DNA from 3 places in the Arthrobacter sp. EM1 genome. Region 1 is predicted to be linked to each of the others. Evidence: predicted binding sites of a transcription regulator. Region 1 holds the regulator's gene; each other region holds the start of a gene.
The links. The regulator HrcA, encoded in region 1, represses chaperone genes, less so after heat shock. The targets are predictions, from matches to a motif close to TTNGCACTCGNNNNNNNCGAGTGCNAA.

Region 2: a site for HrcA is predicted at 1,477-1,503, ahead of groL (chaperonin GroEL). Genes of this name have one in related genera too.
Region 3: a site for HrcA is predicted at 1,916-1,942, ahead of groES (co-chaperone GroES). Genes of this name have one in related genera too.

Annotation. Positions count from the first base shown of each region.
Region 1 covers NZ_CP124836.1:1,873,078-1,876,351, forward strand. Annotated here, with positions in the region: gene dnaJ (molecular chaperone DnaJ) at 1-1,007, opposite strand, end outside; gene hrcA (heat-inducible transcriptional repressor HrcA) at 1,102-2,115, opposite strand; gene QI450_RS08580 (DUF3097 family protein) at 2,336-3,184, shown strand.
Region 2 covers NZ_CP124836.1:345,127-348,400, reverse strand. Annotated here, with positions in the region: gene groL (chaperonin GroEL) at 1-1,293, opposite strand, end outside; gene QI450_RS01645 (ABC transporter substrate-binding protein) at 1,611-2,873, opposite strand; gene QI450_RS01640 (cold-shock protein) at 2,966-3,172, opposite strand.
Region 3 covers NZ_CP124836.1:2,638,310-2,641,583, forward strand. Annotated here, with positions in the region: gene groL (chaperonin GroEL) at 1-1,376, opposite strand, end outside; gene groES (co-chaperone GroES) at 1,463-1,759, opposite strand; gene QI450_RS12135 (hypothetical protein) at 1,984-2,409, opposite strand; gene QI450_RS12140 (class I SAM-dependent methyltransferase) at 2,466-3,274, shown strand, end outside.

The DNA of each region.
Region 1 (3,274 bases):
GCGTCGAGCCGGGCGGGGGTGTCGACCTGAAGATGAACCTTCAGGTCCCCGCGGCCGTAGCCGCGCAGGTGGGTTACGCCGAGGCCCCTAAGTGTCATAACTTCACCGGACTGGGTGCCGGCCTTGACGTCAATCTCCTGCTGGCCGTCGAAGGTGTCGAGGGTCAGTTCGGTGCCGAGTGCGGCCGCCGTCATCGGGATGCTCAGGCTCGCGTGCAGGTCGTCGCCGTCGCGAATGTAGGTGGCGTCCTCCTTGACCCGGATCTCGACGTAGAGGTCCCCGGCGGGACCGCCGGCAGGTCCGGCCTCGCCCTGGCCGGAGAGCTGGATGCGGGTGCCGGTGGCGACGCCGGCGGGGACCTTCACGGTCAGGGACCGACGGCTGCGAATCCGGCCCTGGCCGGCACATTCGTTGCAGGGATCCTTGATGACCGTACCGAAGCCCTCGCAGGAACCGCAGGGTGCCGTGGTCATCACCTGGCCGAGGATGGAACGGACAGCGCGCTGCACCTGGCCGCTGCCGCCGCAGATGTCGCAGCGTTCCGGGTGGCTGCCTTCGCGGCAGCAGGAACCCTCACAGCTGGGACAGGTGACGGCCGTGTCGACTTCGAGCTTCTTGTTGACGCCGAAAACGGCGTCGCGGAGCTCGATCCGGACGCTGATCAGGGCGTCCTGGCCGCGGCGGATCCTGGATGCCGGTCCGGCCTGGCCGCCGGCACCGAAGAACGTCTCGAAAATGTCCTGGAAAGCGAAGCCCTGGCCGGAGTAGCTGCCGCCGCCGGAGCCGTTGGCGTTGCCGTTTTCGTTGCCCGTGGTGTCGTAGATCCGGCGCTTCTGCGGATCGGAGAGTACCTCGTAGGCGTGCGTGACCGCCTTGAACCGCTCAGAGGCGTCGTCCCCCGGGTTCACGTCCGGGTGGAGGGTCCGCGCCAGCTTGCGGTAAGCCTTCTTGATCTCTTCTCCCGTGGCTTCGCGGGAGACTCCAAGAACGTCGTAGTGGCTGCTCAAAGTTGTTATCTCTTCCTGGTAGTACTGCCTGTTAAGGGGCACGAAGTCTGATGCCGGCCCCGCGGGCCGGTCGGTTGCGGGTGGACGCGGTCCGTCAGGGACCGAGAATCCGGGAAAGGTAGCGTGCGACCGCCCGGACGGCGGCCATGGTCGTCGGGTAATCCATCCGGGTGGGGCCCAGCACTCCGACTTTCGCCGTCGCGTCCGGGCCGTAGCCGGTGGCCACCACCGAGGCCTCGGCGAGTCCGTCGTAAGGATTTTCTCTGCCGATGCTCACCGTCACGCCCCGGGGGTCAGCTGCCATGTCGCCGAGCAGGCGAAGCATCACCACCTGTTCCTCCAGGGCTTCCAGCACGGGGCCGATGCTCAGCGGGAAGTCCACGTTTGACCGGGCCAGGTTCGCGGTTCCGGCCATGACCATCCGGTCCTCGCGGCTGCTGGCGGCCAGAGCCTCAATGCCGCGGGCCAGCGCCTGGGCGGCGCTGCGACGCGCGGGCGGGCAGTTGCCGATCACCGAGTGCAGCGACTGCGGCAAGAGGTTCAGCGGGGTCCCTGAGATGCCGCCGAGGAACCGCGTGCGCAGCTCCGACAAGGCCTCATCCGAAAGATCGTGCCCCACGTCAATGACGCGTTGCTCCACCTTCCCGGTGTCCGCGATGAGCACCGCAAGTACTTTACGGGGCGCCAGCAGGACAAATTCGACGTGCCGCACCTTGGCCCGGCTCAGATGGGGGTACTGCACAACGGCGACCTGGTTGGTCAGCTGCGAGAGCAGCCGCACGGTCCGGTCCAGGACGTCGTCGAGGTCCTCAGAGCCTTCCAGCAGGGCCTGGATGGCCCGGCGTTCGGCCGGCGAAAGCCGTTTGACCGCCGAAATCTGGTCCACAAAAAGCCGGTAGCCCTTGTCCGTCGGGATTCGCCCGGCACTGGTGTGCGGTGCCGTAATGAGCCCCTCGTCCTCCAGGGCCGCCATGTCGTTGCGGATCGTGGCACTGGACACGCCGAGGTGGTGCCGCTCCACGAGGGCTTTGGATCCCACGGGTTCGCGTGAATGGACGTAGTCTTCCACGATGGCGCGCAGCACTTCGAGTTTGCGTGGTTCGCTCACGCTCCACCTCCTGTCGACCGTCCCGCATTCGATGCCACCGCCCGCCGCACGCGCCGGACACACAGTGGCCGGGCACACAGTGGCTAGCACTCGACATGCCTAAGTGCTAACCAGTCTAATATGAGTCGCCGCGTTGTTAGCATTGAATTCGCTTCGGGCGTTCTTCCCGGGGCAGGTGTTTTGGGGCACAGCCCACCGAGCGCAAAGCAGTGTGTAACCGATGTCGTACCAGAACTGGGGGCCCCAGGACCTGTCCGCGCCCGCCAAAACCCAACTACCCGAAGTCGCCGTCGAGCGCGGAATGGTGCTCGAAGATGTGCAGTCCGGCTGGGTCGGCGCCGTGACCCGGGTGGAGAAGTCCGGCGGGATGCACGTCGTCGCCCTGGAAGACCGCCGGGGGAAGTCCCGGTCCTTTCGCCTCGGCTTCGGTTTTCTGCTGGAAGGCCAGCCGATCCGGCTGATGCCGCCGGCGCCCCGCGGGAGCGCGGCGGCCGCCGGGGCCCGCACCGCCTCGGGTTCCGTCCGCGTGGCGGGCCAGCGCGCCCAGATTGCCAAAGCCAGCCGGATCTGGGTGGAAGGCAAACACGACGCCGAACTCGTCGAAAAGGTCTGGGGTGACGATCTTCGGGTCGAGGGTATCGTCGTGGAGCCGTTGCATGGCATTGACGACCTCAGCGGGGCGGTGGCTGCCTTCCGGCCCGGCCCCGGACGCCGCCTCGGTGTGCTGGTGGACCACCTGGTGCCCGATTCCAAGGAATCCAGGATCGCGGCGGCCGTGATGGCCTCCCCCGGGGCGGCCGGAAACGTCCTGATCGTTGGCCACCCCTACGTCGATGTCTGGCAGGCCATCCGGCCCGCGGTCCTGGGGATCGAGAAGTGGCCGGTAATCCCCCGCGGTGTGGACTGGAAGACGGGTATCCTGACCGCGTTCGGCTGGCCGCACAGCACCAAGGAAGACATTGGCCTGGGCTGGCAGAAACTCCTCGGCACGGTCCACAACTACGCTGACCTCGAACCCTCCCTGCTGGGCCGGGTCGAGGAGGTCATCGACTTCCTGACCGTCCCCTGAACGCCGCCGCCGGACATTCCTGCCAGCGGGCCGATCCGTGATTGCGCGCACCAGCACGTATTCTTGGTATGGCGGTTGCGCTTCCGGCGC
Region 2 (3,274 bases), 1.5 Mb from region 1:
CGTGAGGTTCAGGTTGGCGAAAGCCTTGAGGCCGGCCTGGATCAGGGCAACACCACCGCCGGCGACGATGCCCTCTTCAACAGCAGCCTTCGCGTTGCGGACAGCGTCTTCGATGCGGTGCTTGCGTTCCTTGAGCTCGACCTCGGTTGCGGCACCGGCCTTGATGACTGCAACGCCGCCGGCCAGCTTGGCCAGCCGCTCCTGCAGCTTCTCGCGGTCGTAGTCCGAATCGGAGTTCTCGATCTCGGAACGGATCTGGGAGACGCGGCCGGCGATCTGGTCGGCGTCGCCTGCCCCCTCGACGATGGTGGTCTCGTCCTTGGTCACAGTGACCTTGCGGGCGCGGCCCAGGAGTTCGAGTCCGGCGGTCTCAAGCTTGAGGCCGACTTCCTCGGAGATGACCTGGCCGCCGGTGAGGATGGCGATATCGGCAAGCTGCGCCTTGCGGCGGTCACCGAAGCCCGGAGCCTTGACGGCAACGGACTTGAAGGTGCCACGGATCTTGTTGACGATCAGGGTGGCCAGGGCCTCGCCCTCGATGTCTTCGGCAATGATCAGCAGCGGCTTGGAGGACTGCATGACCTTTTCGAGGACAGCAACCAGTTCCTTGACGTTGGAGATCTTGGAGTTGACGATCAGGATGTAGGGATCCTCGAGGACCGTTTCCTGGCGCTCAGCGTCGGTGACGAAGTAAGCGGAGATGTAGCCCTTATCAAAGCGCATGCCTTCGGTGAGCTCCAGCTCCAGGCCGAAGGTGTTCGACTCCTCGACGGTGATGACACCTTCCTTGCCGACCTTATCCAGGGCCTCGGCAATCAGGGCGCCAATCTCGTTGTCACCGGCAGAGATGGACGCGGTGGCGGCAATCTCTTCCTTGGTTTCGATTTCCTTGGCGGAGGCCAGGAGCTCGCGGGTGACGGCTTCAACAGCCTTTTCGATGCCGCGCTTGAGGGACAGGGGATCAGCTCCGGCCGCGACGTTGCGCAGGCCTTCCTTGACCAGGGCCTGAGCCAGCACGGTAGCGGTGGTGGTTCCGTCGCCAGCGACGTCATCCGTCTTCTTGGCAACTTCCTTGACCAGCTCGGCGCCGATCTTTTCGTAAGGATCATCCAGCTCGATCTCCTTGGCGATGGAAACACCATCGTTGGTGATCGTGGGGGCGCCCCACTTCTTTTCGAGGACGACGTTGCGTCCACGCGGGCCGAGGGTGACCTTGACGGCGTCGGCGAGGATGTTCAGGCCCCGCTCAAGGCCGCGGCGTGCCTCTTCATCAAATGCAATGATCTTGGCCATAACGGCAGTAGTCCTTTCGGGACAGTCGTTAAGAATGAACCTATGCTGCGGTGCCCGCGACGGACGATCCTTGCCCGGCGGCCTCTGTATGCCGCCAGGCCAGGGATCTCACCCCAACCAGGTATTTCTCTCGCTCCCGGCCCGGCTGCCTCAACTCCGCAGCCGGGCGAACCGGGCGTCGTTTTAGCAGTCAATGCGCAGGAGTGCTAACTCAATAATTAGCACTCCCCCGGGGAGAGTGCAAGCAGTAGGCTCGCCGAAAAGCTGCTGTCGGCCAACTGGCACCGTTCCGCAACGACGCAATACGCTACGGGCGATCACTTCCCGCTGCTGCCCGCCGTTTCGCTGCCGCTCATGGTTGCCGTGTTGTCCGGTCCGTAGGTGTAGAGAACGTAGTTTGCGGAGCTGACGTCACCGTGGGCATCGAAAGTGATCCGCCCGGATTGGCCGTCGTAGTCGGGACGCTTGCCGGCCCGCAGCGTGTCAAGGCATTCCTGGTAGCTCTTGCACACCTCGGCCGCGCCCGAAGGCCCGGTGCCGCCGGACGTGCCGGCGCTGCCGCCTGAGACCGCCACGAGACCGGCCGCGATGGAGGTGCCGGCGTCATCCTGCGCCGCTGCGGCGGCGATGGCGGCGAGGTTCACGGCGTCGTAAGCCTCCGCGGCAAACGCCATGTCCTTCAGCCCGGGATCCACGGAGACCAGCTCGCCCTGGAATTTTGCGGAGGCGAAAGTTCCCGGCAGGATCCCGCGGGCACCGTCGAGGGCGCTGGAGCCGAGTCCTGGACCGTACTGGTTGACAGCCCCGTCGGCGAGGATGAGCTTCTTTCCGGCAACTCCGGCGTTGTTCAGCTCGGCGATGGCGCCTTGGGCGGCTGCGCGCGAAATCAGCACGACGGCATCTGGAGCCGCGGCCTTGACGGCAGCCGCCGCCTGCTGCGCCTGTCCCGGGGCGAACCCGACGACGGCGGCGGTCCCGAGGCCGGACGCCTTGGCCGCGGCTGCCACGGCGTTGGCTACGTCCTTTCCGTAGCTGCCTTCTTCGTACACCACGCCGATGGTTGCGGCGCCACCGTCCTTGGCGAGCTTAACGAGGACGGGTGCCTGTGCGATGTCGGCCGCCGAAGTCCGGAAATAGAAGCCCTTACTTGGATAACTGCTGAGGCCGCTGGCGGAATTTGCTGGTGAAATCACGGCAATCCTGGCAGCGGACAGGACATCGATGGCGGCCGGCGCCCTGCTGGAATCCGTTGGACCGATAACTACGTCGGCTTTGGCGGCCACCAGCGCCTTGGCCTGCGCTGCCGTGTCACCACTGATTGTTGCCGGCAGCAGTTCCACCGGTTTGCCCTTGTGCCCGCCGGCGGCATTGATCTCCCTGACGGCCAGTTGCGCCGCCGCCTGTTGGGGGGCGTTAAGGAAATTCTGCGCCCCGGTATTGTCCAGGATCAACCCGATGCGCAGGGTGCCGTCACCGCTCGCTTCTGCCGGTTCAACGCGGGCGCCCCCGGCCGGGCCCAGGCAGGCGGTGGTGGTCAACGCGGCCACAGCAGCCACCACGGCCGCTCGTCCCAGCCGCAGCGTGGCCAGCCGGCGGGCGACAGTGCCGGCGTCGGCCCGTCGAGCGGACACGTCGTGGCCTGGGCCGCTGGACGCCTGCGGTGCGGTGTCCGTCACGGGGCGGGCCTGACGCTTTCGGCCTGCGGGCCCTTCTCGCCCTCGCCGACTTCGAGCTCCACACGCTGGCCCTCCGCCAGGGAACGTTGGCCGTCCCCCGCAACGGCAGACCAGTGCACAAAGACGTCTGCGCCGGAGCTGTCTACGGTGATAAAGCCGTAGCCCTTTTCGGCGTTAAACCACTTGACGGTTCCCAATGCCATGGTGTCCACACTTTCAGTTGCCCAGCGGGCGCCCCAGCATCCGCCGGGCCGCGGAGTGCTAAAAACTAAGTCCGCAAGTACTGTACCCGCAGCTTTATGCTG
Region 3 (3,274 bases), 770 kb from region 1:
CCGGCGTTCTGGGCGATCCAGCGCAGCGGCTGGGTCAGTGCCCGGCGGACGATGCCGACAGCGGCGGCCGCGTCACCTTCGAGGGCCTTGACGGCAGGGTCCTCGTCGAGGGCCTTGAGGGCGTGGATGAGGGCAGCGCCACCGCCGGCCACAATGCCTTCTTCCAGGGCAGCGCGGGTCGAGGACACGGCGTCCTCGATGCGGTGCTTCTTTTCCTTCAGCTCGACTTCGGTAGCCGCGCCAACCTTGATCACGCCGATGCCGCCGGCCAGCTTAGCCAGGCGCTCCTGGAGCTTTTCCTTGTCCCAGTCGGAATCGGTGCGGGTCAGCTCGGCGCGCAGCTGGGAAACCCGGGCTGCGACGTCCTCGGCCGAACCGGCGCCGTCAACGATGGTGGTGTTGTCCTTGGTGACGGTGATACGCCGGGCAGTACCGAGCACCTCCAGGCCGACCGTATCCAGGCTGAGGCCCAGTTCCGGCGAAACAACCTGCGCACCCGTAAGGGTGGCGATGTCCTGCAGCATGGCCTTGCGGCGGTCACCGAAGCCCGGAGCCTTGACGGCAACGACGTTCAGGGTGCCGCGGATGCGGTTGACGATCAGCGTGGAGAGAGCCTCGCCGTCGACGTCCTCGGCGATGATAAAGAGCGGCTTGGAGCTCTGCAGCGCCTTTTCCAGCAGCGGCAGGAAGTCCTGGACGGATGAAATCTTGCCCTGGTTGATGAGGATCAGCGCATCTTCGAGGACTGCTTCCTGGCGTTCTGCGTCGGTGACGAAGTACGGGGACAGGTAGCCCTTGTCGAACTGCATGCCCTCGGTGAGGACCAGTTCGGTCTGCGTGGTGGAGGATTCCTCAATGGTGATCACACCATCCTTGCCGACCTTACCGAATGCCTCGGCCAGGAGCTCGCCGACCTCGTCGCTCTGTGCGGAGATGGAGGCGACGTTGGCGACCTGGGTGCCTTCGACCGGACGTGCGTTTTCGAGCAGGCGGGCAGCGACGGCTTCGACGGAAACCTCGATGCCGCGCTTGATCTCGCCCGGTGCGGCGCCTGCCGCAACGTTGCGGAGGCCTTCCTTAACAAGCGCCTGTGCCAACACAGTGGCGGTGGTGGTGCCGTCGCCGGCCACGTCGTTGGTCTTGGTGGCGACCTCCTTGGCAAGCTGCGCGCCAAGGTTCTCGTAGGGGTCGTCCAGTTCGACTTCACGGGCGATGGTGACACCATCGTTGGTGATCGTGGGGGCGCCCCACTTCTTGTCCAGCACAACGTTGCGGCCACGCGGGCCAAGCGTCACCTTGACCGTGTTGGCGAGCTTATCGATGCCGGCTTCAAGCGACCGGCGGGCAGCGTCGTTAAACGCAAGCTGCTTTGCCATGGTTTTTGTCCTTTCAAGACAGAACCCCGCGCAACTGACCTGTCAGAGATGAATCAGACGGATCGGCGGCGCGGGGTCCATAAGAGTTACTTTACGACGATCGCCAGGACGTCGCGGGCGGACAGTACGAGGTACTCGGTACCGCCGGTCTTGACTTCGGTTCCGCCGTACTTGGAGTAGATAACAACGTCGCCGACGGTGACGTCGATCGGAACGCGGTTGCCGTTGTCGTCAAAGCGGCCGGGGCCAACTGCAACAACTTCGCCTTCCTGCGGCTTTTCCTGCGCGGAGTCCGGGATAACCAGGCCGGAGGCCGTGGTCTGCTCGGCTTCGAGCGGGCGGACAACAATACGATCCTCAAGAGGCTTAATAGAGACCGACAAGGACCTCTCCTTTTCGTCAGCAAATTCGTGGACTTTAAAGCTGTGGTGCCAAGGCGCACAAACCGTCGTCGCGGTGCCGGCAGCGTACCTGGCAGGTCCAGCTTGAGTATTAGCACCCTCCTAGGGAGAGTGCTAATGACGACTCTATGTAAGTAGTTAGCACTCGGTCAAGGTGAGTGCCAGAATTTCGTCACCCGTTAACGCCGCACGACTGCCGGCTGCCCTCAGCCGAGGTCCTCGAAGTTCACGTCTTCGCCGTTGTCCGCGTCGCTGGCACCGGCCTCCCCCCGGTGCCGGTACAGCACCAGGGCGCCGGCGGCGGCAAGGACGACGCCGGCGGCCAGGACGACGATGCCGCCGGTTCGGGCCGCGGCATAAGTGTCCCGGATGTCCCTCGCCTCGTCGGTGGCGTCCGCAACGTCTTTGCCGCCGACGGAATAAACCGTGGCGTTGAAGGAATCAAGGAAAAAGATAATCACCAGCAGCGCCGCGCAAACCACCGCGAGCACAATGCCGGCGATCAGCGCCGGCCGGGCGTAACGGGCCAATCCCCGGCGGGTGGCCCGGCCGCCGTCGGCATCCCGGCCGGCGGTCCGGTCATTGGGGTCATCTGCGTCCGAGCCGGTGTTTGCCGTGCCGCTGTCTTCCATGCCGTCTAGCCTATCGGGCGCACGGCGCCTCGACTGCCTGAACTAGGCTTGATCCCATGGCTGACGCACCGCAGGACCAGATCGCCCCGCTCCTCAACCCCGCAGGCTGGGAGCTGCTGGCGTCACTGGGCGCGTACCGCGAGGACGAGGCGTTCCGCCTCAACGCAACCCTGCGGAAGGCCGGCCACTCCCCCGAACTCGTCTCTGCCGTGCTCACCCAGTCCCGGCTGCGGACCAAGGCCGAAGCCAAGTTCGGCGAGTTCGCCCGGCAGATGATTTTCACCCAAGCCGGTTTGGAACAGGCCACCCGGCTGACCGTGGCGGCGCGGCACGCGCAGCGCTTCGCGGCGGCAGGCGTTCGGCATGCAGCAGATCTCGGCTGCGGCCTCGGCGCCGATTCCATGGCGCTTGCATCGCTGGACATCACGGTCACGGCAGTGGAGCGGGACGAGACGACGGCGGCCTGCGCCACGATGAACCTGATCCCGTTCCGGAACGCCACAGTGCTGCACTCCGACGCGACGTCGGTTTCCCTCGAGGGAATAGACGGCGTCTGGCTGGACCCAGCACGCCGGACCACCTCCACCTCGGGCACAAAGCGCCTCTGGGACCCGGAGGACTTCTCCCCGCCGCTGTCCTTTGTTGAGTCCCTTGCCGGCGCCGGCATGGCGGTGGGTGTGAAGATGGGCCCGGGCATGCCGCACGACTCGGTACCCGGCAATTGCGAGGCCCAGTGGGTCTCGGTCGGCGGGGACGTCACCGAAGTCGCACTGTGGTTCAATGCGCTCCGGCGCCCGGGGATCCGGCGGGCAGCCCTCCTGCTCGGGCCTGCTGGGGCCGCGGAGCTCAGCAGCGCCGAGGATTT